Regions from separate parts of the Paenibacillus sp. FSL R7-0652 genome, predicted to be linked through region 1. Evidence: riboswitches for the same ligand, from Rfam matches in the RefSeq annotation. Region 1 holds a riboswitch; the other holds the start of a gene.
The links. A riboswitch is a leader RNA that binds a small molecule or an ion and turns the genes downstream of it on or off. The one in region 1 is predicted to bind glycine.

Region 1 (16,126 bases):
CAAAAAGACGTTAAGGATCTGGGCTACATTCCGGTATCCGGCATGAAAGTAAAACGCGATGCAGCAGGTAATGTGACTCAGTAACACGCTTTGGACTTGCGCATACAGCGAAAGAGGCGGACCCATGTCCTGCCTCTTTACGCGGTTTGCTGAATAACTTTCCCATATTTTGCACTAATTCCACTATAGAAGGATGGTTGTTATGGAACAGACCGAAGGGGGAACGGTGATGAACAGCAAGTTGAAACCACGCCGGCCCTTGAGAGAGAAACATTACTGGGAAGAGTGGACGGGACGGATTTATACGTCGATATGTGTCGTGTTCCTGATCGTTGTCATGTTTTCCATCGTATATTTTGTGGCATCCAAAGGGTTATCGACCTTTTTCCAGGATGGCATCAGTCTGCGTGAATTTTTATTCGGCAAAACATGGAATCCGGCAGGTGAGCCTGCAGTATATGGTGCATTGCCGTTTATCACGGGTTCATTCACAACCACCCTGCTGGCAGCTTTAATTGCAAGTCCACTTAGTCTGTGTGCAGCACTCTTTATGACAGAGATTGTACCCGGTAAAGGTAAAAAGATTTTGCAGCCTGCGATTGAATTGCTCTCCGGTATTCCGTCTGTTGTATACGGATTTATCGGTCTGAGTGTAATCGTTCCTATGCTGCGCAGTATTTTCGGAGGAGCCGGCATCGGAATTGCAGCCGGATGTCTGGTTCTATCCGTGATGATTCTGCCTACCGTAACCAGCATTATGGCTGATGCGCTGTCAGCTCTACCCAAAGGTCTGCGTGAATCTTCTTATGCGCTCGGTGCCACACGATGGCAGACGATCTATCGCGTAATCATTCCGACAGTACTTCCCGCTTTGCTGACAGGTATTGTTCTCGGTATGGCTCGGGCGTTCGGTGAGGCTTTGGCAGTACAGATGGTTATCGGTAATGCGCCGCATGTACCGCAATCCCTGCTCGAATCCGCTTCAACATTAACAAGTGTAATCACCCTGAGTATGGGTAATACCACGATGGGTTCTGTTCATAACAATGCATTGTGGAGCATGGCGCTTGTCCTGCTGGTAATGACCTTTGTCTTTGTCATTCTGGTTCGCCTGCTTGAAAGGAGGAACCGGGTATGAGAATGAAGCCAAAAACAGCGGATAAAATTGCAACAGTTGTCATCGTAATTCTGGCTCTCTTCATTGTTGTGCTTTTGCTCGGTTTACTCGGATTTATTCTGTTCCGGGGCATTGGACAGATCAACTGGCACTTCCTGACGAGTGCACCGCAATTGCTCAAAGGCGGCGGCGGTATCGGACCGCAGCTCTTTAACTCTGTATTTTTGCTCGTTCTAACATTGATTATTACGATCCCGCTCGGCTGGGGCGGAGGTATTTATATGGCGGAATACGCCAAACCGGGGCGGATTACAAGTTTCATTCGTCTGGTTGTCGAAGTATTGTCATCCTTCCCGTCGATCGTTATCGGTTTGTTTGGACTTTTGCTGATCGTCAATACGTTTGGCCTTGGTTTCTCCCTGTTATCGGGTGCAATGGCACTGGCCATATTTAACCTGCCGCTGATGGTCCGTACGACGGAGCAGGCCTTCCGGGCTGTTCCTAAAGAGCAGAAAGAAGCAGGGCTTGCCCTAGGTTTGTCCAAATGGAAAATCATTACGTCCATCCTGCTGCCTGTGGCACTGCCGAGCTTGATCACAGGGACCATTCTGGCCTCTGGCCGGATCTTTGGTGAAGCCGCAGCGCTGATGTTTACTGCGGGTATGAGCAGTCCGCCGCTGGACTTTACGGATTGGAATCCGACAAGCCCAAGGTCACCGATTAACCCGCTGCGCCCTGCGGAAACACTAGCGGTGCATATCTGGAAAGTCAACAGTGAAGGCATTGGGCCGGATTCCAAAGAAATCGCAGCAGGTGCTTCTGCCGTGCTGGTCATTCTGGTATTGGCTTTCAATCTGAGTGCACGCTGGATCGGCCGGGTGGTTTACCGCCGGATGACAGCTTCGAAATAAGGAGGAACCCTACATGGCCATACCATTTGGTACGGAACAGTTAAGCATATATTATGGGCATTTTCAGGCCGTGAAACAGATCAGCCTGACTTTTCCCGAAGCCAGTGTAACGGCCCTGATTGGGCCGTCCGGATGCGGTAAATCAACATTTCTCCGTTCATTGAACCGGATGAATGATGAGATTGCCGGTTCACGCACGGAGGGACACATCTGGATGGATGGTAACGATCTGAATGAGCCGGGTACGGATGTGATCAAACTTCGTCAGAAGATCGGCATGGTGTGGCAGAAGCCAAACCCTTTTCATAAGTCCATTTACAACAATATCGCATTTGGCCCCCGCTATCGCGGTACGAAGAGTAAAAAGGATTTGGATGAAATTGTGGAAAAAAGCTTGCGCCGCGCCGCGCTCTGGGATGAGGTCAAGGACAGGCTGCATGAGTCAGCCTTGGCACTCTCGGGTGGTCAGCAGCAGCGTCTCTGCATCGCACGCGCGCTGTCTGTTGACCCACAGATTCTGCTGCTTGACGAGCCAGCGTCCGCTCTTGACCCGGTATCGACGGGTAAGGTCGAGGAACTGATCTCGGAGCTGAAGCAGGAGCTGCGGATCGTTATTGTCACCCATAACATGCAGCAGGCGGCACGCATCTCGGATTATACGGCTTATTTTTATCTCGGCAGTCTGGTTGAACATGGGGAAACAGAACATATCTTTACCAATCCGGACAACCGTCTGACGCAGGAATATATTATGGGTCGTTTTGGATAACATCATAAGAAGAAGACGGAACCCCTGGATCAATGCATCCGGGGGCTTTTTGTGAATTCTGAATACTTGGGATTGTTTGCCAGATGGGAGAGGCCGTGCTAGGATAAATAGAAATCAATTATGTTTATACGAGTTATGAAGAGGCATTGTGATGTGATGTACTGTTCGGGCGTCCTGAAGTTCAGGGGGCTCTTTTTTGTTTTGGGGTACGATCTAACAATTTGAGGTACGTACTGTACTGTAATTATAAAGAAAGTATAAACTTTGCGGAATCATACGTATTCTTCGCTACACTTTAGTCATGGGAGGATGAAAGTGCAATGACAGACAAGGATAACATACTGCTGGTAGAAGATGACCCGGAAATTGCCCGTATTCTGATGGACCATCTGCGCCGTGAAGGGTATGCAGTGACCTGGGCGTCAAGCGGACTGGAGAGCTGGGAAGATTTCAAAAACGGACAGTATCATCTTGTACTGCTGGATCTGATGCTGCCGGAGATGGACGGATTTACAGTGTGTAAACATGTCAGGTTAATCAGCGATGTTCCGGTATTGATCATGAGTGCTCGTACGCAGGAGGAAAGCAAGCTGAAAGGTCTCGGCCTGGGCGCGGATGATTATATTACCAAACCTTTCAGTCTGGCGGAACTTACGGCTCGGATCGAAGCCCATCTAAACAGATATCGGCGGTATCAAGGGGGCCGCTCCGGTTCTCCATCCAATTCTGTTCTTCTGCAATACAATGATGGATTGACGCTTCACCCGTTAAATCAACAGGTGAAACTGCACGGTGAGGAACTGCAGCTCACGGGAAAAGAAGGAGCACTGCTGCTTCTTCTGGCTTCACATCCAAATCGGGCTTTCACGAAAACAGAAATTTACGAACATGTGTGGGGTCAATCGGCTGAAGGAAGCTCCAGCACAGTTACCGTGCACATCAAAAGTTTGCGAGCAAAACTGGGAGACGAGCCGCACCAGCCGCGCTGGATTCAAACCGTATGGGGAAGTGGTTATCGTTTTATCGGGGAGCGGGTCGAATGAGGCTGAAATATTGGCTGATGCTTGCTTTCCTGATTGTCATGCTGCTGCCTGTGGCAGCAGGCTGGGCCTTGTTTTCCTTATACAATTATTATGAGAATCAGCGTGCAGTAGGGGAGTATGTGGAGTTGACCGAACGCCTTGCTCCGATAGAGAAGGTGCTGAATGATCCAACGCTGTACTCACTGCAATCCCCGGGGCGTAATCAAACTCTATCTGCCCTTGCCAGCGAACAGCTGAGTTTCAATCTATATCTGCCCTCTGGTATTCGGGTCTACACTTCTGGCGGAAATGCTTGGTCAACAAGTGGATATACAGTAAGAAGCTCTGAATTATATCGGAACCTGTATAACCTGCAGATGCGCCATCGCACGTTTTCGCTGAAAAAACCGGTCTGGAATCAAGGGGAACTGGCAGGAATTTATGAAATAACGATGCTGCGTCAAGCTTGGCTGGAAGGATTATCGATTCGAACAATCTGGGTGATCAGCGGGGCAGTTGTATTCTTTGTTATCTTGTACGGAACGGTGTTGTGGTTGTTATCCCGCAAGCTTTTCTTCCCTATGAAGATGTTGATGAACAGGATGGACGCGTTTGCCCGTGGAGAAAGACCGGATGAGATAAGGGGCGGCGTTCGCAGTGACGAAATGGGTATGTTGTTACAGCAATTTGATGCAATGCAGCAGACCATCAGAGAGTCTCAGATGGAAGTGGAGAAGCAGCAAAAAGAAAAAGAGATGATTGTGGCTTCTCTGTCTCATGACCTAAAGACACCTCTGATGTCGATCAGTGCTTACGCGGAAGCACTCAGTATGGATACAGGCTCCAAACGATTAGAAAGACAGGAATATAAAGAGGTTATTGCTCGAAATGTGGAGCGTATGAAACGGATGATAGGAGAGCTTGAAACGTATACAGCACTAGGTTCTGGTGATTCAGAGCTGGCTATGGTTGAGGTAGAAGGAGAAGAGTTCTTCGAAATGCTGCTTGGCAGTTACAGAGAACTTGCGGAACGTGAAAACTACAATATGCGGATGTCTGTACGTACAAGTCACGATTACCGGGTTCATCCTGAATCACTGATGCGTCTGACTGATAATCTGGTGCATAATGCGCTTCGCTACACTCCGCCCCAAGGGAGTATCGGGCTCGCTGTAATTGATTCCGAAGCGGAACTGCCCGGATGGGTCGATCCATCCCTGGGCGCGGAACTGGATGCGTACAGAACCGGAGCAGCACTGATAGTCGTGCACAATGAAGGCCCTCCTATTCCGGCAGAACAGCTCGAGCGGATTTTTGAGCCGTACGTTCAATATCACAAAGAGCAGATGGGCGGTTATGCAGGAGGCTCTGGATTAGGATTAAGCATAGCGAGAAGAATCGCATTAAAACACGGAGGGGATATACGTATGTGGTCCTCTGAACAATACGGTACTGCAGCTGCTTGCCGATTGCCGGAAAGAAGGAACCCGGATGAAACACTGGATATAATCTAAGGAAGGATGATGATTTATGATTAAAAACGGATGGAAGTTGATAGGGGCAGTCTTGATCGCAGGTTCACTATTTGCAGGTTGTGCAGAAAAGGAGCTGCTTGGTATGTCAGGGGATGACATGATTGAAAAAATTATTACTGCCGAGTCGGAGCCGGCGTCCTACTATGCAGAAGGTGTGTTAAAGATGTGGACGGATGAGAAGATTACGAACACCATAAAGGTGAAGGAATGGGTAGATGGAAAAACAGGACAGCAGCGGGTTGAGACAGATGATAATGGAAATGTAAGCTCTGCTGTTCATAACGGATCAGAGGTTCTGATCTATGAGAAAGAGGCAAAAACTGCATTTTCAATGGATTCATCCGCGTTCCAGCAGGAGCCTAACCAAACCCAGAAGCAGATGCTGGTAGATCAGCTGGAGCGGATGCGTGATACGCATAACGTGAAGATGCTGGGTCAAGAGAAGCTTCAAGGTCAAGAGGTGGTCCATATTGAACTAACGCCGAAGGACGAGAATTCACTGTCCATTTCGTCCGAGTATTGGATAAACCCCAAAAAGTGGATGATTGTCAAAGCGACCAGTACGTATGGGGATACCAGATCAGAAGTTCTGTATGACCGGATTGATTACAATCCCGAGTTCACGGACGAAACGTTCAAGCTGGACATTCCGGCAGATGTGGAAGTGAAAAAAATGAATGATGTGATGAATAACAAAGAGGTATCTCTCGAAGAGGCAGAGAAGGCCGTTGGAGGGGCTTTCCTGCAGTACGTTGGTCAAGATATGGAATTGTCCAGAATTGAGCTGACTTCGTCCATGGGTGAGCACGGCCGGGATGAGGTGACGTTATACTATGTGAAAGATAACAAGCCGGAGATCAGTATGACTGTATTCACAGCACCAGAGGAAAACGTAGATGAGGACCTGCTGCCAGAGGAAAAGAAGGTAAGTATTCGCGATACGGAAGGTTCGTATATGTCTATCATCCGCAACTTGTCATGGAGTGAGAAGGGCATGCGTTACTCGATCATGGGTGAGAATGATTCATGGACAGTGGAGAAACTGCAGGCATGGGCAGAAGCTCTTCAGATTCCGAAAGCAAAGTAAGTCGTATTCCGGGTATGAAAGATATGGAACAAGCATCGAACAATCCTAATGAAAAGCGCATATAATATAGAGAAAAATGAAGTGCTTTGAGATTACGTCACTTTTGTTGACATATGCAGTGCGTCATATTACTCTGTATATGATTGAATGAATGCCAACACTTGAAATTTCGTAATGAAATAAAAGAATACAGCGAATGATAACGAGCGGGAGAGACCTGAGCGGGCTGATTCAATATGTTACCAATCGATATGCTGCATACAGCAGATGCCGAAACTGGAATGTATAGGCAGGCTTAAGGCACCGAAGGAGCAAGCGATTATGCACCCGGCATAATCGTTAATCTCTCAGGTAAATGTACCATCGTTGGACGCAGCTCTGGAGAGTGCGCGAAAGAAGCGCCACCCAAGGGGTATATGATTCTTCAGCCGGCGAACAGACGTGTACTGGAATGTACTTGATCCTGTTCTGCCCGGTGCTGTGATCATGAAACTCTCAGGTATCAAGGACAGAGAGAGGGCTAACGGCCTTCTTCTGTCCTTTTTTATTGTCATCATTCAGTAGATCAAGGAACATAGTGGCGGGTATTGTCTGAATGACGATGACGAAACTAATTGGAGGGTTATAAGGTGCGATTTAAAGATGTTTTTTCAATTATCGGTCCGTCGATGACAGGGCCATCCAGTTCACATACAGCCGGTGCCGCAAGACTGGGCCGAATTGCGTGTCAATGGTTGGGCTGTACGCCAGAACGTGCAAGGCTTACCCTGTATGGTTCATTTGCAGATACCTACCAAGGGCACGGGACTGATCTCGCACTGATCGGGGGCCTGCTCGATTATGCTACAGATGATCCTCGCATTCCCGATGCAGAGCAGTATGCGGCTGAAGCGGGTATGGAGGTAGAATTCTACACGAGTGGTCTGCCGGCTCCTCATCCGAACACGGTCAAAATTGAACTATGGCACGGTGATCGGGAATGCTCTTTAAAGGGGGCTTCCATTGGTGGAGGCAGTGTATCTGTACATGCATTGAACGACTTTCGTGTACAGATCAGCGGGGAGTTTCCGACACTGGTCCTGCGTCATGCGGATAAGGCAGGAGTGCTCGCATCTGTGACATCAACGATCAGCTCCTCCGGCGTGAATATCGGATACATGCAGGTGGACCGGAAGGCGCGCGATGGTGAAGCTTTAACGGCGATGGAAATGGATGCACCTCCGAGTGAAGAGGTTTTGAAGAAACTCCGTTCACTGGATCATGTGCTGGATATTCGTGTGATTGATCTGAAGAGAGGGGTTGACCCGAATGCGATTTAAACATTTGCATGAGTTAAACTCAATCTGCACAGCGGAGTCCAAAACGATTGCGCAGCTGATGATTGAAGAGCAGGTGCAGGAGACGAACACACCGGAAGCAGACGTGGTGAAGCAGATGTCGGAGTACTATCAGGTAATGAAGGAAGCCGTTCGCAAAGGTCTTACAGAAGATACAACCTCGCGCAGTGGACTGACAGGTGGAGACGGGAAAAAGATGGCCGAATATATTCGCCAAGGGGAAACATGTTCTGGTGATGCCTCTGCCCTTGCTATGGCTTATGCATTGTGCGTATCTGAAGTGAATGCTTCAATGGGACGTATCGTGGCTACGCCAACGGCGGGATCTTGCGGTATCATTCCGGGGGTGTTCATCAGTTCGCAGGAGCGTTTCGGCTGGACTGATGAACACTTGGTGAATGGACTGTTCTGTGCCGGAGCCATCGGATATGTGATTGCCAACAATTCATTTATTTCCGGTGCGGAAGGCGGCTGTCAGGCAGAGGTTGGTTCTGCGATTGGCATGGCTGCCGGTGCGATGGTGGAGCTGAGAGGCGGTAAACCGGAGCAGGTCGTGCATGCCGTTGGATTGGCTTTAAAAAATACATTGGGCCTCATCTGTGATCCCGTAGCCGGGCTTGTTGAAATTCCGTGCATCGTTCGTAACGGACTTGGAGCCGTTACGGCACTGGCTGCGGCTGACATGGCGCTCGCTGGTGTTCGCAGTGCCATCCCGTCTGATGAAGTTATCGATGTCATGCTGGAGGTGGGCAGCGCTATGCCAAGCCGTCATCGCGAGACAGCGCAGGGCGGGCTGGCCCAGACACCAACGGGTCGTAAAATGATGGAGAAGCTGGCTAAACCCAAGGCGAAGCGTGCAGAATCTGAAGAGACAGCTGGTACGGCACATAAGGCGTCAGAAACATCAGAAACCGCTTCTGAGTAAGATCACCAATACGTTTAAAGGTCATTGATCGATAAGATGTGTCCGAATCGTGCCTGACTATAGGCAGCCGCGTGAACAGCCGATGAACGATCAGCTGTTCACCTTTGTTTGATTGAAATTAAACATTTCAGTACCTTATAATCCGAGAAAGCGTGCCGGACCCTGAAAGTTCAGGATCCCGCACGCTTTCTTGGAGTTGGCGATCAAACGTGTACAGAATTCAAATGCGTGATCTGAATGATCTTACACCTGCAGGTTTTGACCTGCTCACTCTTCTAGGTATTCTCTAACTCGGTACGCATCACCGCATATCCGTAGGCAGGGAGTTCTATGGCAAGTACACCATCTTCCAGGGCAGTCCGGTGGCTGCCTTCAAACAGCTCGGTCCATGGCTGATCCCCTGCTTCCAGTTCAACGATGGCTGTTTCCTCCGAACGGTTGAACAGAATCAGAATGCGCTCCTCGTCACTTTGCCGCTCCATTACAAGCTGGCTGCCTCCTGCCTTGGCCTGCAGGAAACGAACGGTTCCCGCAGCGCGCAGTGCAGGATGAGCATGACGCAGGGCAATCAGCTTGTGATAAAAGCTAAACAGCTCCCGATCCTGCTTTGCTTCGTCCCATTCCATACATTTGCGGCATCCCGGATCATGTTCACCGTCCAGCCCGATCTCGTCACCGTAATAGATACAAGGAGCTCCCATATAACTGAACTGGAACAATGCAGCCAGCTTCATCTTGCGCTGATCACCCTCGCACAGGGTTAACAGCCGCGGAGTGTCGTGACTGTCCAGCAAATTGAATGCGACCTCGCTTGCCTGAAGCGGGTATCTTGATAACTGGCGGCCGATCGAGTTGGCAAATTGTTCAGCGTGCATTTTATCTTCAACGAAGAATCCATTCACAGCAGCGGTAAACGGATAGTTCATCGCAGCATCGAACTGGTCGCCCTGCAGCCAGGCAGAAGATTCATTCCATATTTCTCCCAGAATATAAGCATCCGGGTTGGCTGTTTTGACAACGCGGCGGAAATCCCGCCAAAAGGCATCGTCTACTTCGTCTGCTACGTCAAGACGCCAGCCGTCTGTGCCAACTTCCTTGATCCAATATTCGGCTACCTCCAGCAAATATGCCTTTACATCCGGATTCTCCGTATTCAACTTGGGCATATGTGCTTCGAATCCGAATGTCTCATAGGTTGGAATGCCATCCTTCACGTCTAACGGGAACTCGTGAATATGGAACCAGTCTTTGTATTTAGATGCGGCACCATGCTTCTGTACGTCGAGGAACGGAGCAAATGTTTTGCCGGAATGGTTAAACACGGCATCCAGCAGTATACGGATACCACGTTCATGGCACATCTTTACCAATCGTTTGATGGTATCCGCATCACCGAAATGACGGTCTACGCGCAGATAGTCCTCGGTATCGTATTTATGATTGGTCCTCGCTTCAAAAATTGGGGTGAAATAGATCGCATTGATACCTAAGTCGCTAAGATAATCAAGATGATCCATGACTCCCTGCAGGTCACCACCAAAGAAGTTAAATGGTGTAGGTTCTCCGCCCCAGGGTTCGACCTCTTTGGGATTGATTTCAGGGTTGCCGTTTGCGAAACGCTCGGGGAAAATCTGATAAAAAACCGCATCCTTCACCCAGGCGGGAGGTGTAAATACAGCCCCGGCATGAATATAAGGGAACTGGAACATGCGGCCCGGATCATCAGGTTCTTCTTCCTGGAAATCCGTCTCGGTCATCCAGATATTTTCATCTTCATTTTTGAGCAGAAAAGCATATTTCAAACGGTGATACGGAGGCTTGACCTCCCCTTCGTAATAATCAAACATGGAGTCCGATGTGAATTTGGTCAGAGGAACCATATCCCGGGTTTCTTCCCATGCATATTTATCCCCTGTCAGGGCAAAAACTTCGGTCAGATCATTCTTTTTGGCCCGCAGTCGCAGACGAATGGTATCCTGGTCATAGGCATAGGCCCAGTTCCGTTTGGGTTGATGAAAGATGGCTTCGAGCAGCATGTAAATTCCTCCCGTCAGATCTAAAATAGTTATACAAAACATGGATTTGCTATGTAGATTCGTCTTTACTGAATGAGACAGCCTCATATTACGTGACAGCGGATTGCGTTATAATGGAACGTATAAAGTCATAGAGGTTGATTCCAGGCGAGAAACATTGAACTGGTTGAACTTTTCAGTGATTGCAGACAGTGTAGCTTGTGCAGCCGGGCTGGCATTTAATCTTGAGACAGTGCGCTTTAGCTCTGAGGATCTGCAGCTGTGCAGAATGTCCAGATATATCATTAACCCAAAGGGTATGGAAAGGAAACGAATACATAGATGAAAACCAAACTGTTATACATTGAGGATGATACTGAAATTGCAGCATGGGTGAGAGAAGACCTGGAGGAACGCGGATATGAGGTCGTGTGGCTTGGAAGCGGTGAAGGAGCATCCGAAGCCGCAGCGGAGTGTTCTCTGGTGATACTGGATGTAATGCTGCCGGGACTGGACGGATTTACAGTAGGTCAGCGGCTAAAAAAAGAACATCCTGCCATACCCATTGTTATGCTCTCGGCCAGGACATCCATTGATGATAAGCTGCACGGGCTTGATTTTGCCGATGATTATGTGACCAAGCCGTTCCACCCGGACGAGCTCGCTGCGCGGATTGAGGTTCAGCTTCGCAAGGCAGGTGCATCGGTATCCAGCGATAACGTCCTTAGGCTGGAGCACCTTTCGATCTATGAGCAGGATAACCGGATCGTTAATGAGCAGACGGGAGAGGAGATTATTTTATCAGGGAAACAGTTCCATATCTTTGCTTATCTGCTCAGGCATATGGGCATGATTCGTACCAAAGAACAGATCTATGAGGCTGTCTGGAATGAGTCTTATCTGGACGGAGACAAAACATTGATGGTGCATATCCGGCACCTGCGCGAGAAGCTGGAGCTTGATCCGGCTAATCCGGTTATTATTCAGACGGTGCGCGGCGTGGGATATCGCGTGAAGAAGCCATGATCTGGTTTAGGAAGCGAAAGGCGAAGAAGTCTGAGCGGGACAGAGACAGCAGCACGGAACAGCCAGTCCGGCAGAAACTGAAATTTGGGCGATCTCTTATGTCCAGATACATGCTTCTTATTTTGGCAGCTGTCCTGTTTGTGCCTGTTGTGGTACCGCTCGTAGCCACCGTTTTTGTTGTAATTATCAGCAATGCAAAACCTGTTGAAGATGCACCTTATGGTGATTCGCAACTGATTACGGATATGTGGACAATAGAATCGAAAAAGCTGGATGGGGCTTCAGGGCAAACTATTGATTCACGGATGAAGCAGCTGCAGAAGAGTTACCCGAAGTCCGCCATGTATCGTGTGGATGCTTCCGGGAAAACGGCACTGGTGCTTGGGGGTACAGAAGCTGAGGTGTCCAAGCAAAAGTCGTTGAACACTTCGGGAACTTCAAAAGGGATGTCCGAGGCTTCTAATTCGGATGTCATACTGAAGTGGGAACTGGTAACCGGAAGATCAGAAGAGACTCGAATTCCTGCGGTATGGACAGCAAATTTTACGGTACAGTTCATGAAAAAAGCTTTAAATCGTGATCCTCTAACCGTTGTTGCATATGTTGGAGGAGAGAATGAAGACAAAGGACAAGGTTTTATGGTGATCGAAGTTCCCCGTGACCTGCTCCAGAGTTCATCCGATAATGGACTGCTCGAATTTATCTATTTCGGTGCTGTGATGCTGATTGTTTTTATTATATTTATCGTGATGTCCGTACTGTTCTTCGCTAAAATCCGCAAGCGGCTGATTCGTCTGCAGACAGCGATGATTGCTCCGAGTAAGGAGGGCATACCGCTCCCGGTGGAAATCCGCAGGTCGGATGAGATCGGACATTTGGAGGAATCCTTTAACCAGATGGTGTATCAGTTAACAGACAGCCGCCAGCGTGAGCAGGAGGAGGAACAGCTTCGCAAACGGCTGGTTGCAGGATTATCACATGATTTGCGAACGCCGCTAACAGTTATTCGTGGTCATATGCATGCGCTGCATAAAGAAAACCTCAGCGAGCAGGGCATCCGTGCGCTGAGTCGTATGGAGAATAAAATGCAGGATCTTGGTGAGCTTATCGACAATATGCTTTCGTATAATCTGCTGACCAGCGGAAGATATACATTGAAGCTGGAGCAGAAAGATGTGCTGCGTATGGTTAGAGAAGCGGCGGCATCATGGTATCCGGTGTGGGAGAAAGAGGAATTCGAGATCGATATTGATCTGCCGGATGATCCGTTAATCTGGGAGGTGGATGAGCAGGGTATGCGTCGTGTGCTGGATAATTTGTTTCAAAATATAGTTCGTCATGCGGCCAGCGGAAAGTATATCCGCATATCCACCGAACAGGTACAGGGACGGACTGCTGTAGTAATCCAAGATCGCGGACCCGGTATGCAGCCGGATTCAGGAACCAAGGGTACTGGACTTGGCCTATCCATCGTGGACCTTCTGATTCGTGAGATGGGCCTGCGTAAGCGGGTAGACAGCTCCGAAGCAGGTGTTCGCACCTATCTCTACAGCGGCAAAGAGGATGAACGTGCGCTTTGAATAGGGAAGCATGTCTACTTTTTAAACTAAACTTAAACTTGGACCCATGCTTGCTTTAACCTTGGAGGATTACGATAGTTCCGAGGTGATTAATCGTGAGTGAAAATATTATTCAAACAGCGAATTTATGGAAAACATACAAGGACCGTGCAGCGGTTCGTGAACTCGAACTGCATATTAAAAAGGGAGATATTTACGGCTTCCTCGGTCCCAATGGTGCCGGTAAAACAACAACCATCCGCATGCTGCTCGGCCTGATCAAACCGACCAAAGGTGTCATCCGAGTCTTCGACAAGGATATTCGCAAGGAACGGATGGATATTCTGCGCCGTGTAGGCTCCCTGGTAGAGTATCCTTCCTACTATGGACATCTGAATGCGGTAGAGAATCTGGAAGTGCTGCGGCGTATTATCAATGTGCCCAAATCAAGAATTGCTGAAGTGCTGTCCATCGTTGATCTGACCAAAGATGCTAAACGTGCTGTAAAAGGCTACTCTCTCGGGATGAAACAGCGTCTCGGTATTGCCAGCGCTCTGCTGGGCGACCCGGAACTGCTTATTCTCGATGAGCCAACAAACGGACTGGACCCGGCGGGTATACAGGAGATCCGCGAGCTTATCAAACGGATGCCGCTGGAGCATGGGATTACAGTCCTTGTATCCAGCCACTTGCTGAGCGAGGTTGAGCAGATGGCGAGCCGGGTCGGCATCATCAGGGATGGCAAAATGGTGCTGCAGGATACGATTGCAAGTCTGCACAGTCAGACGGGAAGTTCCATTAGACTAACGGTATCCGAACCGGAAAAAGCAATGAAGCTGGCTCGTGAACAGGGACAATTCGGTCAGAGACAGGGAGCCGCACTAACGTTCCCTTACATGGATGATAATGCAGTTGCACTGCTGGTGCGCCGTCTGATCGAGCAGGATCATGATGTATACCGGGTGGAGGAACAACGACAGTCTTTGGAAGATCTCTTCATGCGTGTCATTGGCGAGGGGGCTTCCATATGACAGGGCGTGCATTATCGGCGGATTGGCTCAAAATTCGCGGCAAAGGCATCTGGTTTCTCGTGTTTCTTGCCCCCATTGGCTTAACAGCCATGCAGGCTTTGAATTTTGGATTGAGGCTGGATTATCTGAAAGAGCAGTATGCAGAGAATCTGTGGGGAGGATTATTTGGAAATGTTATTGTGTTTGTGCCGCTCGCTTTAATGCTGGGTGCGACCATTCTCAGCTCCATGATCGCTGGTATCGAGCATGATCAGGGTTCGTGGAAGCAGCTGCTGGCGATGCCGATTCCCAGATCGGCCGTTTATCTGGCCAAGTTTCTGATGGCCTGTCTGCTGCTTATCATCTCCTGTCTGCTGCTGAGCGTAGGTATTGTTGGACTGGGCCTAGTGCTTGGTTTTGATGCAAAAGAAATACCGTGGTCACAGGCGCTGAAGCTGGGGCTCATGCCGCTGGCTGGTGCACTGCCGGTACTATCGATCGAATTATGGCTTACGCTGGTATCCAAAAATCAGGCGCTTCCGGTTACCTTCGGCATTATTCTTGCCATTACCGGTATGTTCGCATTGTCCATCTCTCCCCAGTTCCCGCTGGCATGGGCTCAAATGGCTTGGAGTGCCCCTAATGCATATCTATACGCAGGGATGGGCGCAGGTTTAGGAATTTTGATTATGCTGATGGGTATGATGCACTTCAGCCGGAAGGATGTGGCCTAATATGCAAGCCTACTTCCGTATTTTATCTGCCGAACGTTTGAAAATGGCAAAATCTCCTGTCTGGCTTCTGATTCTGATCAGTCCACTGATCGCGCTGCTCATCGGTCTGTTATCTTCCACTTCGGGTAACTGGGGGGCACTGCTGGGCGTTATGGTTACGCTTCACGGTATGCTGCTGCTGCCGATGCTTACAGGTGTATTTACCTCATTTGTATGCCGATTCGAGCATGCAGGTGGAGGATGGAAACAACTGCTTGTCCTTCCGCTTACACGTGCAGGTTTATATTTGGGCAAATTCACCATAGTACTCTCGCTTCTGGCAGGTACACAGCTGCTCTTGTTCGGAATGATCGTATTGGTCGGATTGATTCAAGGCCATGTGGACCCTGTACCTTGGGGATTCCTTGCCGGCAAGCTGCTGCTCGGACTTCTAGCATGTGTGCCGCTGGCGGCTCTGCAGATGTTTGTTTCTCTAATCTGGAGCAGCTTTGCTGCGCCGCTAGCCTTAAATTTTGCCCTGACCATTCCTAATATTCTGGTCGTGAACTCCGCTTCGTTTGGTCCGTATTATCCATGGGCACAGCCGATGATTCTGATGGTTCCTATCGAGGGCGCAGGGTTCGGTGCATATAATGTGCCGCTGACTTCGCTATTAACAGTCGTTGGCGGCAGTGCCGTACTGTTTATTGCTGTGGGTATGATCTATTTTGCCAAAAAGGAAGTATAACAACAAAAGAAACCTCTCCTGAGGCGGCGCATACGAATATTCGGTATGCAGCAGTCTCAGGTTTCTTCATTCTAATATCCAGGCACCTCAATTCCATCTTTTTCATCTCGATCCATATGAATTTTATCCTCTTTTATAAGCAAAATTAGACGAGAATCTGGTAAAATAAAAAAAGCTGTTTCTTGTCAGGCGTACATGGTTATTCGAGGGTAAGCCTGTTACAGCCGAAAGCGGCGTATATTCAATTTTGTGAAAAGAAGAAGATTTGGCTGAGAAAAGAGGGGTAGGCCTTTGGATCGTAATAAAACGGAAACCCTGAAACGAATTATTTCTGAGGGAAGCTCTTACCGGT
Region 2 (16,126 bases), 2.1 Mb from region 1:
AAAGTGTAGAGCCTTCATAACTCCATTTCACTTTCCAGAATCGTAATGACTTCTGATGCTGTTTTTGCATGACGCAGCGCTTCCATATTTTCTTCTTCGGCACAGATCACCGCAATACTCGTCAGGATCTCCATGTGTTCTCCGCCTTGAGCTGCGATACCGATCACCATATATGCTTTTTCCTCTCCAAAATCAACCCCCTGCGGGAACTGAATCACCGATATTCCGGTAGAGAGAATGAAAGCTTTGGACTCTTTCGTACCGTGAGGAATGGCGAGTCCGTTACCAACATAAGTGGATACAATCTCTTCACGCTCCAGCATTTTGTCAATATACTCTGCCGTAATATGTCCAGCATCCTTCAACATCTGTCCTGCCATGCGAATTGCCTCGTATTTATCCTGAGCCGTCGCGTTCATGATGACTTTGTCTGTTGTTAACATACTCATCTTATTGCCCTCCCATTTCATTTTTACTGCGATAAAATCCAACCAGTTCCCGAGACAGGTAGTGAATGATATCATCCCTGTTTCCCCTGCCCAGCAGCGAAACCATCTCTTCCTGCAGCAGCAGTGCGCTAATCTCGCTGAGAACCTCCAGACTTTCCTTCGACAATGCCTTTGGACCAAGCATCAGCAGTACTTCGCTCACTCCCTCCGGATCATCCATGGTCCGAAGCAGCGGTTCCTCCAGCTGGAACAGATGGATGGATGGCCTGTAGATGCTCTCACTCCGTGTATGAAACAGGGCCAGCCGAGTACCGGGGATCTTCTGACTTCCCATCGCCTCACGCACCTCAAGCAGCTTGGCAACCTCTCCTGGGTCTTTCAATACACCCGATCGATGAGCAGACGTACACATGGCAAGCACACTTTGGGCAAAATCAAGATGAGCATTGTCCAGTGCATACACCTGAAATTGACCAATAATACGCACGATTTCAAGCAGTGTCGCTTCCATGCCGTCAGAGTCCGAATAACGCTCCGCTGTCTCGTTCCTCCTGCCAGCATGCGCTTTGTGATGCTGTCGCCGTAATGTTCTTGTCTTAATAAAATGCCGGAGCCGTTCACTCTCTTCTGCAGTCAGAAGCGGACTGACCTTATAATACTGCTCTTCCTCCATTGGCAAATCGACGGTGGATAGAACAAGATCGTATTCTTCGGCTGGCATTCGAGCAGCTTCGTACCAAGAGACGCTGTCTATAATCCGGATTTCGGGAAACTCTTTGGACAGCCGGCTGGACAGCATGCGCGAGGAACCAATGCCGCTGCTGCACACGATAATCGCCCGGATTTCCTGCTTTAAAGCACGCAGCCGTTCGATCGATGCCCCAAAATGCATGACGAGAAAACCGATCTCTTCATCCGGAACATCTGCTCCGGGCCAGGCCTGCAGCACTGACTTTTTGACTTGTTCGAAAAGAAGGTCATAATCTTTGCGAATCTGCTGCAGCAGCGGATTACGAATGACCTGATGTCCCTCAAGCCTTTCCATCACAGGCACCATATGTGCAATTAATCCTTCTCGAAGTAAGCGATCCTCTTGGAAGGCATAATCTGTTCTTTCCTGCATCTGATCTATAAGTGAATGCACTCTGTCCATCAAAATCAGATCATCAATCGGCAGCAGACGCGAAGAATGAAGCAGCTGCTCCGTGTCCACCAGTAATTGATGAAAATAAGCCTGCTCCTCCTCGGAGAACGACACTTCAAGCTGCGAGGATAATACGCTGCACAAACGGGAAGCCATAAAACCAGGTACTCGCGGTTCAACCTGCTCCGCCGATTGACCAGCAGCTGCATTCATTCTTGGTCCTGACAAGGAGCGTCCTATACTAAAACCTTTACGAATGCGAACGACCGCTGCTGATAACTGGATGAGCAGCTTCATATACTGCCGTTCAGGTATCTTCTCGAGCCATTCAATATCCGGCTGCCATAAGGCATTCTCAATCGTAAGCACATCACCGTGACCAATCATGCTGAGAAGCTTCTGGTTAACAATGGAGCTGCTTTGATCAGGCTGTCTGCCAAAAAGGTCCGACTCATCCAGAACTTCTATCGCAAGTGCTGCAATGGCTCTGCGATAAATCGCTTCACTTCCGGTAATTTTGACGCCGTACCCTCGCCTTCGAACAAGCCTCAACCCTGCCTGCTGTATGCGTGACTCCAGATCATCCAGATCATTGGTGACCGTGGACACGGTCACTTTCAGATCGGAAGCTAGTGCCAGCAGCTTGACCGGCTCGGCCTCATCCAGCAGGATGCAGAGCATGAAGAGCTTACGCTCCTCCGGCGTAAATTCTATATATTCATGACCTTCCAGCTGCTGACGCAGTGTACTGAGGTCATCTGAACCGGAATCAATACGGATTCCGGTTCCCGACTTTTTTTCCAATCGCATTCCGAGCGGTTCAAGCCACTGCTCAATCATTAACAGCTCACGATGAACCGTACGGGTGCTCACTTTTACTTCAACGGCGATTTCGCCGGCTGTGACCTCATGGGGATGTTCCAGCAGGAATTCCACAATTTCACGTTGTCTTTTGGTAATACTCATGTCTCAGCCTCCGGCTCTTGGAAAACGGCTGGCCCGGTTTGAAGCTGGATTGCAGGTTGTTTCCTGCTTACTTCAAACGTTCAACAAGCGCATCGTATTCCGGGCTTTTTAGGAAGTTGTCAATGGATATATGCTCTGCATTCGGCGCAACTGTACGCGCTCGATCTGTTAATGTTTTTTGTGTAATAACAACATCTGCATCCTGTGGAATTTCACTGATCGCCGTATTGATTACGGTAACGTCGATGCCTTCGGCTTTCATCTTTTTGCGAAGAATCGAAGCCCCCATCGCACTTGAACCCATTCCGGCGTCACAGGAGAAAACAATCTTGCTCACATCCGTTTTTACAGTCGAAGCTGCTGCTGTGTCCGCTTCACGGTTACCCGATGTAATGGCCGCATTTGCTGTATTTCCTTGACTCTTCATGTCTTTCATCCGGCTGGATGCCGCATCCAGATCTTCATCCTTCTGTTTGCCCGTTTTGAGCAGCAGCGATGCGATCAGGAAGGAAACAAGGGCTGCCACGATAACCCCTGCGAGCATCGGGATGTACCCCCCTTTTGGTGTCAAAAGGAAATAAGCGATGATACTTCCCGGCGAAGGTGCCGATACCAAGCCTGCTCCTGTCAGCATAAAAGTTAATGTACCCGCTACACCTCCAGCGATGGCAGCCAAAATCAGAATCGGCCTCATCAGGATGTATGGAAAATAAATTTCGTGAATCCCGCCGAAGAAATGAATCACTACCGCACCAGGTGCAGATGACCTTGCCATGCCGCGTCCGAAGAAGCAGTATGCCAGCAAAATCCCCAGCCCCGGTCCTGGATTAGACTCCAGCATGTAAAGCACTGACTGACCTAATTCTCTGGCCTGATCCGTAGCGATCGGTGTCAGAATTCCATGGTTAATCGCATTATTCAGGAACAGCACTTTACCCGGTTCGATGATCAGATTGACCAGCGGCAGCATGCCCAGATTCATCAAACCTTGTACGCCTGCAGACAATACTTTACTGATCGCCTCCACGGCAGGTCCGATACCTAACAAAGCGATGATGCCTAAGATACCGCCGATGATTCCTGCCGAGAAATTGTTGACCAGCATTTCAAAGCCGGCTCTAATTCTGCCCTCAACCGATTTGTCGAACTTCTTGATCACCCATGCCCCGAATGGCCCCGCAATCATGGCCCCGAGAAACATTGGAATGTCACTACCCACAATTACACCGATGGTCATAATCGCCCCGACGACCCCGCCCCGTGTTCCATGCACCATTGTACCTCCGGTGTAACCGATCAAGAGCGGCAGCAAATAATTAATCATGGGGCCTACAAGCTGCTCTAATGTCTCATTTGGGAACCATCCTGTTTTAATAAACATGGCAGTAATTAATCCCCAAGCGATAAACGCTCCCATATTAGGCATGACCATGCCGCTCAGGAATCGTCCAAAACGCTGCACGCCGACACGTAACCCACCTTTGGAATTGGACGTTTGGTCCAAATTGCTCATTGGTTTATCCTCCTTGAATCAAGTCGTTATTCATATGAAAGGGCTATCACTTATCCCTGCTGTAATCCTAAGCGAGAAACCTCTCCTGTTCAATCAAATGAAAGCGTACTTTCGTCATGAACAATGATGACAGCATTAGATTATGTAATCGTTTTTATTTTGGAATATCTGTTTAAACCTTTGATATGTAAGGGTTTAACTGCTAATGTTTTTGTTCATATACAGCTCACAAAGAGACATAATTGCTTCTTCTGTTACCGTTATTTCATTCTGAATCTAAGCAGCTGCTGCTGGATTCCCCTCCCGATCCACCCGAAAAAACACTAAAAAACCTGCATAAGCTGAACAGCTTACGCAGGTCTGGAGAACAACTCTTTCTATGATTATGTGATGACGTATATGTTAATAAGTACAAACAAACCAATTCAATAAAAACTCATCTTCTACTCGATGTGTTTACGGTATGCATCTGAATTCAGCAGTCCAGATAAAGCAGCGGATACATCGCCATCAACACGAATTTCAATCATCCAGCCTTCTTCATAAGGAGAGCTGTTTACCAGTTCAGGCGAGTCCTGCAGTGCTTCATTGACTGCAATAATTGTACCGCTGACTGGCGAAAACAGGTCTGACACTGTTTTTACCGATTCAATGGTACCGATGCTGTCTTCTGCTTTAACATTCGCTTCAAGATCAGGCAGTTCAACAAACACAATATCACCCAGCTGATGCTGCGCGAACTCGGTAATGCCGATACGTACGGTATCCTCCCCTACGGTCTGCACCCATTCGTGCTCTTCACTGTAAAGGAAATCACTTCTTAATTCGCTCATCGATATCCGCCTCGCTTTTCATTAATGAGTGCATGCGATCTTTGACCTTCACCTTTTCCCCAAACAACAGCGTAAGATATTTCGGATTCAAATGTCAAGATAGCTCACAATTTATTTGAAATCCTTGCCTTAACTCTTGTAACAAAGCAGCACTCTTTCTACATATAATGGTGAATATTAACATAGTAAGCGCACTCTTCTAAAATAAACGAACATTAAGTTATTCTCAATATAAAATATTCGTATTTGAAATAAATTGCATGATATTGTTCTTGACATCGCCATCAGATTCACGTTTTAATGAAAGGAGCAACTGAAGTCCATTAGAACTACGTACGAACCGCGGATGAATGTAAAGGGAGAGACTGCCTGTACGCCCGTTTCGGGGATGTACACAAAGCGGCGCCGAAGGAGTAAACCTGCCGACAAGCGGAGGTGAATCTCTCAGGCAAAAGGACTTTTACAGGACGCAACTCTGGAGAGCATCTAATCGTCCGGTATGGACGTTATGATCACCCAAGGGGAAACCTGCCTGAATACACGGCGGGGTAACTCTCAGGTACAAGGGACAGAGCCTAAGAATACAGCGTGCTATAAGGCATGCCGGTTCTTTGGCCTGTCCTTTTCCTTTTTCCCCAAAAAAGAAACACAGGAAGCAAGAATCGACTGCCTTGGCCGTTTTTTTCATAATCTATGGATCAAATACTTACGTACATTTCACGATACTCGGCCCGAATGCGGCCTATGACGAGGTGATTAGATGTCCGATTTGTTGAGAACCCCACTGTTCCCCCTATATGCGCAGTATGAAGGTGTACGCTGCATTGATTTTGGAGGCTGGGAACTGCCGGTGCAGTTCAGCGGCATTCAGAAAGAGCATGAGGCAGTGCGTGAGCGTGCCGGTCTGTTTGATGTGTCCCATATGGGCGAATTCACTGTAACCGGCGAACAGGCAGAAGCCTTTTTACAAAGCATGATGACGAATGATGTGACTGCAATTGTACCAGGTCAGGCACAGTATACCTTGATGTGTTATCCGGATGGCGGTGTCGTAGATGACCTGCTTATCTATAAACTCGCAGAGAAGCACTACATGCTGGTTGTTAATGCCTCCAATATCGACAAGGATTGGGCATGGCTGCAGGAACATATCGTTCCTGGTGTGAACATGACTAATGATTCGGAGCAAACGGCCCTGCTGGCACTTCAAGGTCCACTGTCCGCCGAGATTATAAGCAAGGTTACAGCCACAAATACAGATGCAAACTCCATTGAACCGTTCCGCTTTATCCAAAATGCCGAGGTATGCGGAGTCAAACTGCTGCTGTCACGCACTGGATATACCGGTGAAGATGGGTTTGAACTGTATGTCAAAGCTGAACAGGCTGCTGTCATCTGGAACGGGCTGATGGAAGCAGGTGCTGATTCGGGATTAATCCCGGCCGGTCTGGGCGCACGTGATACGCTGCGTTTTGAAGCCAAGCTGCCATTGTATGGTCAGGAGCTGTCTCCAACGATCTCTCCACTCGAGGCTGGTTTAGGCATGTTTGTGAAACTTGAGACCGGGCCTTTTACCGGACATGAAGCTTTGTTACAGCAGAAAAAGGACGGTCCTGCCCGCAAGCTGGTTGGCATTGAGGTGCTGGAACGCGGTATCCCGAGGCCGCACTATCCGATCTATGCCGATGGGATACAGATTGGCGAAGTCACAACCGGCACGCAGTCACCAACATTGAAGCGTAATCTCGGCCTCGCCTTGATTGACAGCAAATATGCTGTACTCGGTACACCACTGGAAATCGAGATTCGCGGCAAGAAGCTCAAAGCCGAGGTCGTCAGAACCCCTTTTCATAAACGGCCGCGTCCGTCAAAGACCCCCATCCAAGGAGCTGAACAAGCATGAGCAAGCACCGCTACATTCCCATGACTGAACAGGACCAGAGCGCGATGCTCGACACAATCGGTGTGGATACGCTCGAAGATCTGTTCAAGGATATCCCGCAAGAGATTCGTTATCAGGGCGAGCTGCCTGTCTCCTCCAAGCTGGACGAATACGCATTAACACGCCATATGTCGAAGCAGGCTGGCTCCAATGCCAACTTTGAGACACATGCCAGTTTCCTTGGCGCAGGGATTTATGACCATCACATCCCTTCTGTCATCAACCATGTCATTTCCCGATCAGAATTCTACACTGCCTATACCCCTTATCAGCCCGAGATCAGTCAAGGAGAGCTGCAGGCGATCTTTGAATTTCAATCCTATATCTGTGAGCTGACAGGCATGGCCGTGGCGAATGCCAGCATGTACGACGGTGCAACGGCATTTGCAGAAGCAGGCAATCTGGCTGCAGCAGCCACACGCCGCAAACAGCTGATCGTATCCCGCACCGTTCATCCCGAATCCCGTCAGGTACTGCAGGCTTATGCGCATGGCTTGAGCTTGGAGATTGTCGAGATTGATTATAAGGACGGTGTGACGGACTGGGATGCTCTGCAGGCAGCCATCTCGGATGATACCGCTGCAGTGATGATTCAGAGTCCCAACTTCTTCGGTGCTGTGGAAAATGTAAAAATGGCCGCCGACCTTGTGCATGCGCACAAAGGCCTGCTCGTGGTCAGCGCCAACCCGCTGTCGCTTGGTTTGCTGGAAGCTCCAGGCAAGCTGGGTGCCGACATCGTTGTAGGCGATGCGCAGCCCCTTGGGATCGCCGCTTCGCTCGGCGGACCGACTTGCGGATACTTCGCCGTGTCTCAGGCTCACATGCGCCGGATTCCCGGCCGGATCGTCGGCCAGACGACTGACCGTAACGGCAAACGCGGCTTCGTCCTGACACTGCAGGCCCGCGAGCAGCATATCCGCCGCGAAAAGGCGACATCCAACATCTGCTCGAACCAGGCGCTGCTGGCGCTCAGTGCTTCGGTCTATATGTCCACCATGGGGAGACAGGGCATGATTGATGTCGCCGATCTTAATCTGCAGAAGAGTCACTATGCACGGAATACGCTTAAAGCCATTCCAGGCGTGAACCTGACTTTTACTGCTCCTACTTTTAACGAATTCGTCATTCAGCTTCCTGAAGGGTTGGATCTGGATGCCCTCCAGCTGAAACTGCTGAAGGCCGGCTTCATCGGAGGATATGAACTGGGCCGAGAGTACCCGGAGCTTGCGGGACATATGCTCATCGCGGTTACTGAAAGACGCAGCAAAGAAGAGATTGACGAATTCGCACGTGCATTGGAGGGATCACTGTGACTCAAAATACGACCACAAAAGCAGCGGCTGACGGCGGCTTATCTGAAACGCCTAAAACAAGTCAGGCAGTGAATCATCAGAATGGCATGGACTCACAAGCTCCTGAAAGCACGGGCAGTTCCCAAGCCGTGCCGTCAACGCCATCTGACGCTCCCGAGCAGACATTGATTTTCGAGCTGAGCAGCCCTGGGCGCGTGGCTTATTCCCTGCCTGAATGTGATGTTCCCCGTCAGGAAGCTGATACGCTGATTCCCCGGGAAATGCTTCGCTCCCAAGCGGCGGCCCTGCCCGAAGTGTTTGAAGTTGACGTCATTCGTCACTACACTGCATTGTCCCGCCGCAACTTCGGGGTAGATAACGGATTTTACCCGCTCGGTTCCTGTACGATGAAATACAATCCCAAGATTAACGAAGATGTAGCACGATACAGCGGTTTTGCCAAAATACATCCGTATCAGCATGAATCCAGCCTTCAAGGTGCGCTTGAACTGCTCTATACCTTACAAAATGATCTTGCAGGTCTAACAGGTATGGATGCCGTAACGCTGCAGCCTGCTGCCGGAGCTCACGGAGAATGGACCGGGCTGATGATGATCCGGGCTTATCACGAAAGTCGCGGGGAACTGCGTACGAAAGTAATCGTACCTGACTCCTCGCATGGTACCAATCCGGCGAGTGCAGCCGTTGCCGGATTCGAAACGGTGACAATTCCTTCGCGTGCAGACGGTTTGGTCGATCTGGAAGCGCTGCGTGCAGCCGTTAGTTCGGATACCGCGGCTCTGATGCTGACGAATCCGAACACACTCGGTTTGTTCGAGAAGGATATTCAAGAGATTGCATCCATCGTGCACGAAGCTGGCGGCCTGCTGTATTATGACGGAGCCAACTCCAATGCCATAATGGGCATTACGCGTCCCGGAGATATGGGATTTGATGTTGTACATCTAAACCTGCACAAAACGATGAGCACCCCTCACGGCGGTGGCGGACCAGGCGCCGGGCCTGTCGGCGTGAAAAGCCGTCTGATCCCGTTCCTGCCTAAACCGATGGTTGTTCAGAATGAACAAGGTGTGTACGCTCTGGATTACGAAGGAGATCAATCCATCGGCCGCGTGAAAGCCTACTATGGAAACTTCGGCATTCTGGTACGTGCCTATGCCTACATTCGAACCTATGGACCGGAAGGTTTGCGCCGTGTATCCGAATGCGCCGTGCTGAATGCCAACTATATGATGGCCCGTCTGGCGCCTCACTACGAGATTCCGTATCCGGGTGTATGCAAACATGAATTTGTTATGTCAGGCCGCGGCCTGAAACAGTATGGTGTGCGCACGCTGGATGTGGCAAAGCGTCTGCTCGATTTTGGTTATCATCCGCCAACAATCTACTTCCCGCTTAATGTGGAAGAGTGTATTATGATTGAGCCTACTGAAACCGAGAGTAAGGAAACGCTGGACGGATTTATTGATACGATGATCCGCATTGCCAAAGAAGCGGAAGAAACACCTGAATTGGTGCTTAACGCTCCTTATGGTACACCAGTTACTCGTCTGGATGAAACGACCGCAGCACGTAAACCTGTATTAAACTGCGCCTGCAGCTAAACAACTTGAACGAGAGATTATACCAAGCCCACCCGGGTGGATAGATTCACTATAAGTTTTTCCATGACTCTGACTCCGTTCAAGTGTAAAAAATAGCCAACGTGATATTAAAATCCTTTAGTGGGTTTACTCCATGTACTCCCCTTGTAAGGAAAGAGAGCTTCCATCTCCTTTCTTACAAGGGGATTTTATCGTTTTAACCTGCAGCACCAACTATCGTTTCACGCGCAGCATAACAAAAAAAGCCGGCCCCCACTACTCGTGGAAACCGGCAATACTGCTGCATGGAAGCAGCCCTTTATCGGAAAAAGAAGACCTTAAATCCGGAGGAAACTCCGGCAAAATTACGCTTGAATGCTTTGAACCAGTTCAACCACTTGTTCAGCGGTTTGCATTTCCAAAGCTTTGGCAGCGAGTTCCTGCATGGCCGCACGGGACAGCTTGGTGATCTGGCTGCGCGCTGGCAGAATGGAAGTTGCGCTCATGCTGAACTCATCCAGTCCAAGACCAAGCAGCAGTGGAATTGCTGTTTCGTCTCCTGCCATCTCACCGCACATGCCAACCCATTTACCTTCACGATGCGCTGCATCGATAACCATTTTAACCAAACGCAAAATGGCTGGGTTGTAAGGCTGATACAGATAAGATACGCGCTCATTCATCCGGTCAGCAGCCATCGTGTACTGGATCAGATCGTTAGTACCGATACTGAAGAAGTCCACTTCTTTGGCGAATTGATCCGCCATTACAGCAGTTGAAGGAATTTCGACCATGATCCCGAGCTGAATGCTGTCGGAAACAGCAATCCCTTCAGCGACAAGCTTTTCCTTCTCTTCGAGCAGGACAGCTTTGGCTTCACGGAATTCACCCAGTGTTGCGATCATAGGGAACATGACACGCAAGTTTCCATGTACACTTGCACGCAGTAAAGCACGCAGCTGTGTACGGAAAATATCCAGACGGTCCAGACACAGACGAACTGCGCGGAAGCCGAGGAATGGATTCATTTCTTTTGGCAGATCGAGATAAGGAAGCTCTTTGTCTCCACCGATGTCGAGCGTACGCACAACAACCGGTTTGCCTTCCATTTTTTCAAGTACGGCTTTATAAGCATTGTACTGAATGTCTTCGGAAGGAAGCTTGTCTCTGCCCATGTACAGGAACTCGGTACGGTACAAGCCTACAGCCTCGCCGCCATTCTCCAATACCCCTGTTACATCGTTCGGCGTACCAATGTTTGCAGCCAGTTCCACATGAACATGGTCTACCGTTACGGTTGGTTCGTCACGCAGTTTTCTCCATTCCGCACGCTGTGCATCATACTGTTCCTGTTTGGCACGGTATTCAGCAACGACGTCGTCTGTAGGGTTAACCAGAACATGCCCATCCAGGCCATCAACGATAATCAGGTCACCCTGTTTCGCTTGAGCCAGAATGTCCTTGGTTCCGACAACAGCCGGAATTTCAAGGGAACGAGCCATGATGGCAGAGTGAGAAGTACGTCCACCAATGTTGGTTGCAAAACCTTTAACATATTGACGGTTCAATTGAGCTGTATCGGAAGGTGTTAAATCCTCCGCAAGCACGATCACTTCTTCACTGATCTCAGCCGGGCTCATGAAGTCGATGCCAAGCAAGTGATTTAGCACACGCTTGGTTACGTCACGCATATCCGCTGCACGTTCCTGCAGGTATGCACTCTTCATGTTTTCGAACATGGAGATAAATTGGGAAGCTGTTTCATTCAGAGCAAACTCTGCATTCACCATTTCATCGGCAATTTTTGATTTCACCGGATCAATCAGTTCCGGGTCATCCAGAATGAGCAAGTGTGAGGCAAAAATTTCAGCTTTTTTCTCGCCAAGCTCTTGTAAAGTACGCTCTTTGATCGCCTCAAGCTCAGCCCGGGATTTACCCAGAGCTGAGTCAAGTTTGGCGATCTCTGCGTCAACGTCGTTGATTTGGCGTTTTTCTACAGAGTAGTCAGGATGCTCCAAGATAAACGCCTTGGCGATAGCAATACCCGCCGAAGCCGCGATCCCGGAAACATTAAGCATTAATTTCGCCCAACCCTTCGTTAACCATAACGTCAGTCAAAGCTTGAAGTGCTTCTGCTTCGCCTTCACCTTCAACAATAATGCTGATCGTGTCACCTTGCTCCAGACCGAGGGAAAGAACGCCCAGAATCGATTTCAATGTTACTTTTTTACCGTTAGCTTCTGCGAAGGATTCAGCACCTTTGAACTTGTTTGCTGTATTCACCAAAGCTGTCGCTGGACGTGCGTGGATACCATCTTCGTCTGTAATTCTGAATGTTTGTTGCATTACAATCATCTCGCTTTCAGTAGTTTGGTTTAGGCATTGCATATTTTTACACTTGCTTGCCATCGCTTGGAACAGTTCTTATTTTATCTCAATGATCGGCTGATCGCCAACTTTGAGCACGCCGCTCTTCTTCAGCGTGATGGTGGAGCCTTCTGGCAGGTTGGTGAAAATCACTGGAGAAATGATGGACGGAGCGTTTGCTTTCACGTACTCCAGATCCACTTCCATAATCGGTTGGCCTGCAGATACAAGGTCACCTTCCTGAACCAGCACGTTGAAACCTTGACCTTTCAGTTTCACCGTGTTAACTCCTATGTGAACAAGCACTTCCTTGCCGCCGTCTGACATAATACCTACGGCATGTTTGCTTGGAAATACATTAAATACTTTACCATACACAGGGGAAGTAATCGTTCCGTCATGTGGCAGAATTGCGAACCCGTCACCTGTCATTTTTTCAGCGAAGACTGGGTCAGGTACGTTCGTAATATCCATCAGCTCACCATTGACTGGCATGACGATATCCTCTGCCACAATGCGTTCACCTTGTTCTCCTTCTGCTTTCTCCTCTTCAGGAGTCGGTTTAACATCAGCAGCCGGAGTCGGTGCAGGCGTACGCCCTGCAATGATATCCTGCATTTGGGATTTGATCGTATCGGAACGTGTTCCGAAGATGGCTTGAACATTATTACCCACTTCAAGCACACCAGATGCACCCAATTGTTTCAAACGATCTTTCTGCACATTGGATTTCTCATTGACTTCAATCCGCAAACGAGTGATACATGCATCCAGATGTTTAATGTTCTCCTTGCCGCCAAAGGCTTCAAGGATATTGTGAGGCAGATCGTCCGTGGAACCTGAAGAACCGCCGGATGCCGTTTCCGCAGATGCTTCCTCACGTCCTGGTGTTTTGAGATTGAACTTGCGGATAATTAATCGGAAACCGAAGTAATAGATCACGGCAAGGATCAGACCGACGATAATAACGTCCCACCATGGCGTGCGGTTTGGAATGATACCAAAGATCAGGAAGTCAATAAAGCCCCCGGAGAAGGTCATCCCGATCTTAACATCAAGCAGCTGCATAGTCATGAAAGACAAACCTGCAAAGATACAGTGTACAGCAAACAAGATTGGTGCTACGAACAAGAATGAGAACTCAAGTGGTTCAGTGATCCCTGTCAGGAACGATGTCAGTGCAGCTGAACCCATGATACCTGCCACATATTTTTTATGCTCAGGTCTTGCTTCATGGTACATCGCAAGTGCGGCTGCTGGCAAACCGAACATCATGAACGGGAATTTACCCACTTGGAACGTTCCCGCAGTCAACGCAACGCCATCACGCAGCTGGCTGAAGAAAATCTTCTGGTCTCCGCGAATCACATCGCCGGCTTTGTTCACATACTCACCGAACTCAAACCAGAATGGGGAGTAGAAAATGTGATGCAGCCCGAACGGAATCAGTGACCGCTCTACGACACCGAAGATGAAGGCCGACAAGGTCGGGCTGGTATCTACCATGAAGTGAGAAACCGTATTTAATCCGTTCTGGATTGGCGGCCAGATGACTACAAGCAGCAGCCCTAACAGAAGAGAGACTACTGACGTGACAATCGGAACAAAACGTTTACCTGCGAAGAATCCAAGGTAAGACGGAAGTTCAATTTTGAAGAACCGATTATAACACAGTGCTGCGGCGATACCGATAATGATACCTCCAAACACCCCTGTGCTTAATGTAGGAATACCCAGGACACTTGCATAACCCGGCACCTTGCCAATCATGGCAGGTGTGACACCTACTGCGGAACCCAAAGTCACGTTCATGACCAGATAACCGATGATCGCTGCAAGACCTGCTACACCTTCACCGCCAGCGAGCCCGACGGCTACACCGACCGCAAACAGCAATGCCAGATTATCAAATACGATCTGACCTGCGTTCATCATGATGGTTGCAATCGAGTTTACCCAAGGGGTATCGAGCGCAGTTGCATATTGCAGGAAGTCCTCATTTACCAGCATGTTACCGATTCCGAGCAGCAAACCTGCGGCTGGCAAGATCGCTACAGGCAGCATGAGAGCTTTACCTACTCTTTGCAGTACACCAAAAAGCTTTTTAAACATCGCGTCGTATTCTTCCTTTCATAATGAGTCTGTATGTCGTGATGCAAGCAAGGGAACACAAAAAAGGCATGAACTAATAAAAGTGAACTGTGCCAACCTCAGGGTATAGCATACCCTTAAAAAGGTAGAACAATCACACTCTAATTAACTCATGCCTGATCGAGTCAGTAACACGTCGCTTATGTTTATTCAGTTGCTTGATTACGGTCACCATTGTAGCACCACTTTAGATGCATTGCAAGCCTTTACAGAAAAAAACGTGATTTCGCTAAAATTTCTGATATGATTTCACTTATTCTCTTCTTCTTTCCGCTGGTTCAGCCGCTGCAGATGTATGGTTAAATAACCAACCTCTGCCGGATAAACGGGTAATTTCAACCGTTTTTCCATCACTTTGGTCAGCTTCCATGCAAGCGAGTACATTTCGGGATACTCCAATTTAAGCAGAGAATCCAGCTTATGAAGCTCTTCCACCTTGTCTCCCCGGCGTATGCGCTCCAAGGCAAACCGAAGATGAGTTAAAAGACGGGAGTAGTCCAAGGATTGCGTTTCAAAAGAATAATCCAGCTGGTCCGCAACCAGATTTACCAAGTCCGTAATTAATTGCGAATGCTCGCGCACTTGGGATATATTCTGGTTCGTCATCGCGCTGTAAATATGCAGCGCAACAAAACCAATCTCATCCTGCCCCAGATCCACGCCTAACCTTTCCTTAATTAAGCGAACCGCATATTCGCCCATCCGATATTCGTCCGGGTAAATTTCCCTTGTTTCATATAAAAATGGATTCTGAATGACAATGCCCTGCTCTTTGCGCTTCAACGCAAAAGAAATATGATCCGTTAAAGCAATATGAATATGTTCATTGAGCGGAACATCCGTACGCTCTGCGATATACGTGATGACTTCGTTAATAATCTCGATTAAAGCTTCATCCACCTGCGGAAGAAGCTGCTTATACTGCTCCTGTTCCTGCTGGTTTTTCAAAATGAACATCTTCTCCACAGCGGTCAGTGGGATGTCATCACTCGGCTTCCGGTTAAAGCCGATACCCTTGCCGATCACCACAACTTCGCCGTGCTCAGGATGCTGTGCAATAATTACATTATTATTTAGCGCTTTATCTACATGCAGGCTGCTCATTTTTGCACCTCTTTTTTCACACCATCTTGGATGTGCTGCACACATCTTTGTTACAAACCAAAAAACATCCGGAGCGGGCAAACCGCGCCGGACGTCTCGCTTAAAAAGTAACAAAAATCCGCCTTAAGGTCAATAGACGAGCATTGGAACACAATGCCATTCCTTACTCTTTGCTTTCGCTTCTTTCCACAATGCTGTCGATCGTTGACGGAGCTGCTTTCACAGGTTCGGTTGAATGGACAGCCACTGGTGCAGGTGTTTTCGTTTTGGTCAGCCCTTTGATCAGCTGCTCCACGTCGATACCGGATACACTTTTCAGCATTTCAGGTGCCGTCGACATCAGTTCCGTTACATAGTTGCTGACACGTGCAGCCCCTTCACCTTTACCTGTATCAACCACCGTCAACTTGTCAATGGAGGAAATTGGCTCAGCAATTTTACCAGCCAGCTCAGGCAGCATTTTGACGATGATATCGAGTACTGCAGCTTCGCCAAACTTCTGGAACGCCTCAGCCAATTTTTCCTTGGCTTCCGCTTCTGCAAGACCGCGCAGACGAATAACTTCTGCATCGGCTGTACCTTTGGCCCGTTCTGCATCCGCCATGGCCTGACCTTCAAGCCGCTTTTGCTCGGCTGTTGCTTTGGCCTGGGTCTCGATAGAGTACTGAACTGCATCGGCTTCACGCATCCGTTTTGCTTTGTCCGCTTCCGCAGCCTGCTCAACGGCATAACGATCCGCCTCCGCTTTTTTCTTCACTTCT

Region 2: it holds a riboswitch for glycine, as region 1 does, so the genes downstream of both, gcvT (glycine cleavage system aminomethyltransferase GcvT) here and sdaAB (L-serine ammonia-lyase, iron-sulfur-dependent subunit beta) in region 1, are expected to answer to the same signal.

Annotation. Positions count from the first base shown of each region.
Region 1 covers NZ_CP152001.1:533,054-549,179, forward strand. Annotated here, with positions in the region: gene MKY97_RS02550 (phosphate ABC transporter substrate-binding protein PstS family protein) at 1-84, shown strand, start outside; gene pstC (phosphate ABC transporter permease subunit PstC) at 230-1,138, shown strand; gene pstA (phosphate ABC transporter permease PstA) at 1,141-2,028, shown strand; gene pstB (phosphate ABC transporter ATP-binding protein PstB) at 2,042-2,797, shown strand; gene MKY97_RS02570 (response regulator transcription factor) at 3,118-3,840, shown strand; gene MKY97_RS02575 (HAMP domain-containing sensor histidine kinase) at 3,837-5,333, shown strand; gene MKY97_RS02580 (sigma-E factor regulatory protein RseB domain-containing protein) at 5,350-6,441, shown strand; glycine riboswitch at 6,810-6,963, shown strand; gene sdaAB (L-serine ammonia-lyase, iron-sulfur-dependent subunit beta) at 7,071-7,760, shown strand; gene sdaAA (L-serine ammonia-lyase, iron-sulfur-dependent, subunit alpha) at 7,750-8,703, shown strand; gene MKY97_RS02595 (alpha-glycosidase) at 8,979-10,739, opposite strand; gene MKY97_RS02600 (response regulator transcription factor) at 11,061-11,744, shown strand; gene MKY97_RS02605 (HAMP domain-containing sensor histidine kinase) at 11,843-13,324, shown strand; gene MKY97_RS02610 (ABC transporter ATP-binding protein) at 13,420-14,334, shown strand; gene MKY97_RS02615 (ABC transporter permease) at 14,331-15,047, shown strand; gene MKY97_RS02620 (ABC transporter permease) at 15,049-15,774, shown strand; gene MKY97_RS02625 (PAS domain S-box protein) at 16,066-16,126, shown strand, end outside.
Region 2 covers NZ_CP152001.1:5,068,422-5,084,547, forward strand. Annotated here, with positions in the region: gene MKY97_RS22175 (mannitol-1-phosphate 5-dehydrogenase) at 1-18, opposite strand, end outside; gene MKY97_RS22180 (PTS sugar transporter subunit IIA) at 15-449, opposite strand; gene MKY97_RS22185 (BglG family transcription antiterminator) at 451-2,559, opposite strand; gene MKY97_RS22190 (PTS mannitol transporter subunit IICB) at 2,627-4,072, opposite strand; gene gcvH (glycine cleavage system protein GcvH) at 4,516-4,905, opposite strand; glycine riboswitch at 5,252-5,375, shown strand; gene gcvT (glycine cleavage system aminomethyltransferase GcvT) at 5,666-6,808, shown strand; gene gcvPA (aminomethyl-transferring glycine dehydrogenase subunit GcvPA) at 6,805-8,160, shown strand; gene gcvPB (aminomethyl-transferring glycine dehydrogenase subunit GcvPB) at 8,247-9,764, shown strand; gene ptsP (phosphoenolpyruvate--protein phosphotransferase) at 10,109-11,821, opposite strand; gene MKY97_RS22220 (HPr family phosphocarrier protein) at 11,814-12,089, opposite strand; gene ptsG (glucose-specific PTS transporter subunit IIBC) at 12,168-14,222, opposite strand; gene MKY97_RS22230 (PRD domain-containing protein) at 14,511-15,365, opposite strand; gene MKY97_RS22235 (flotillin family protein) at 15,529-16,126, opposite strand, start outside.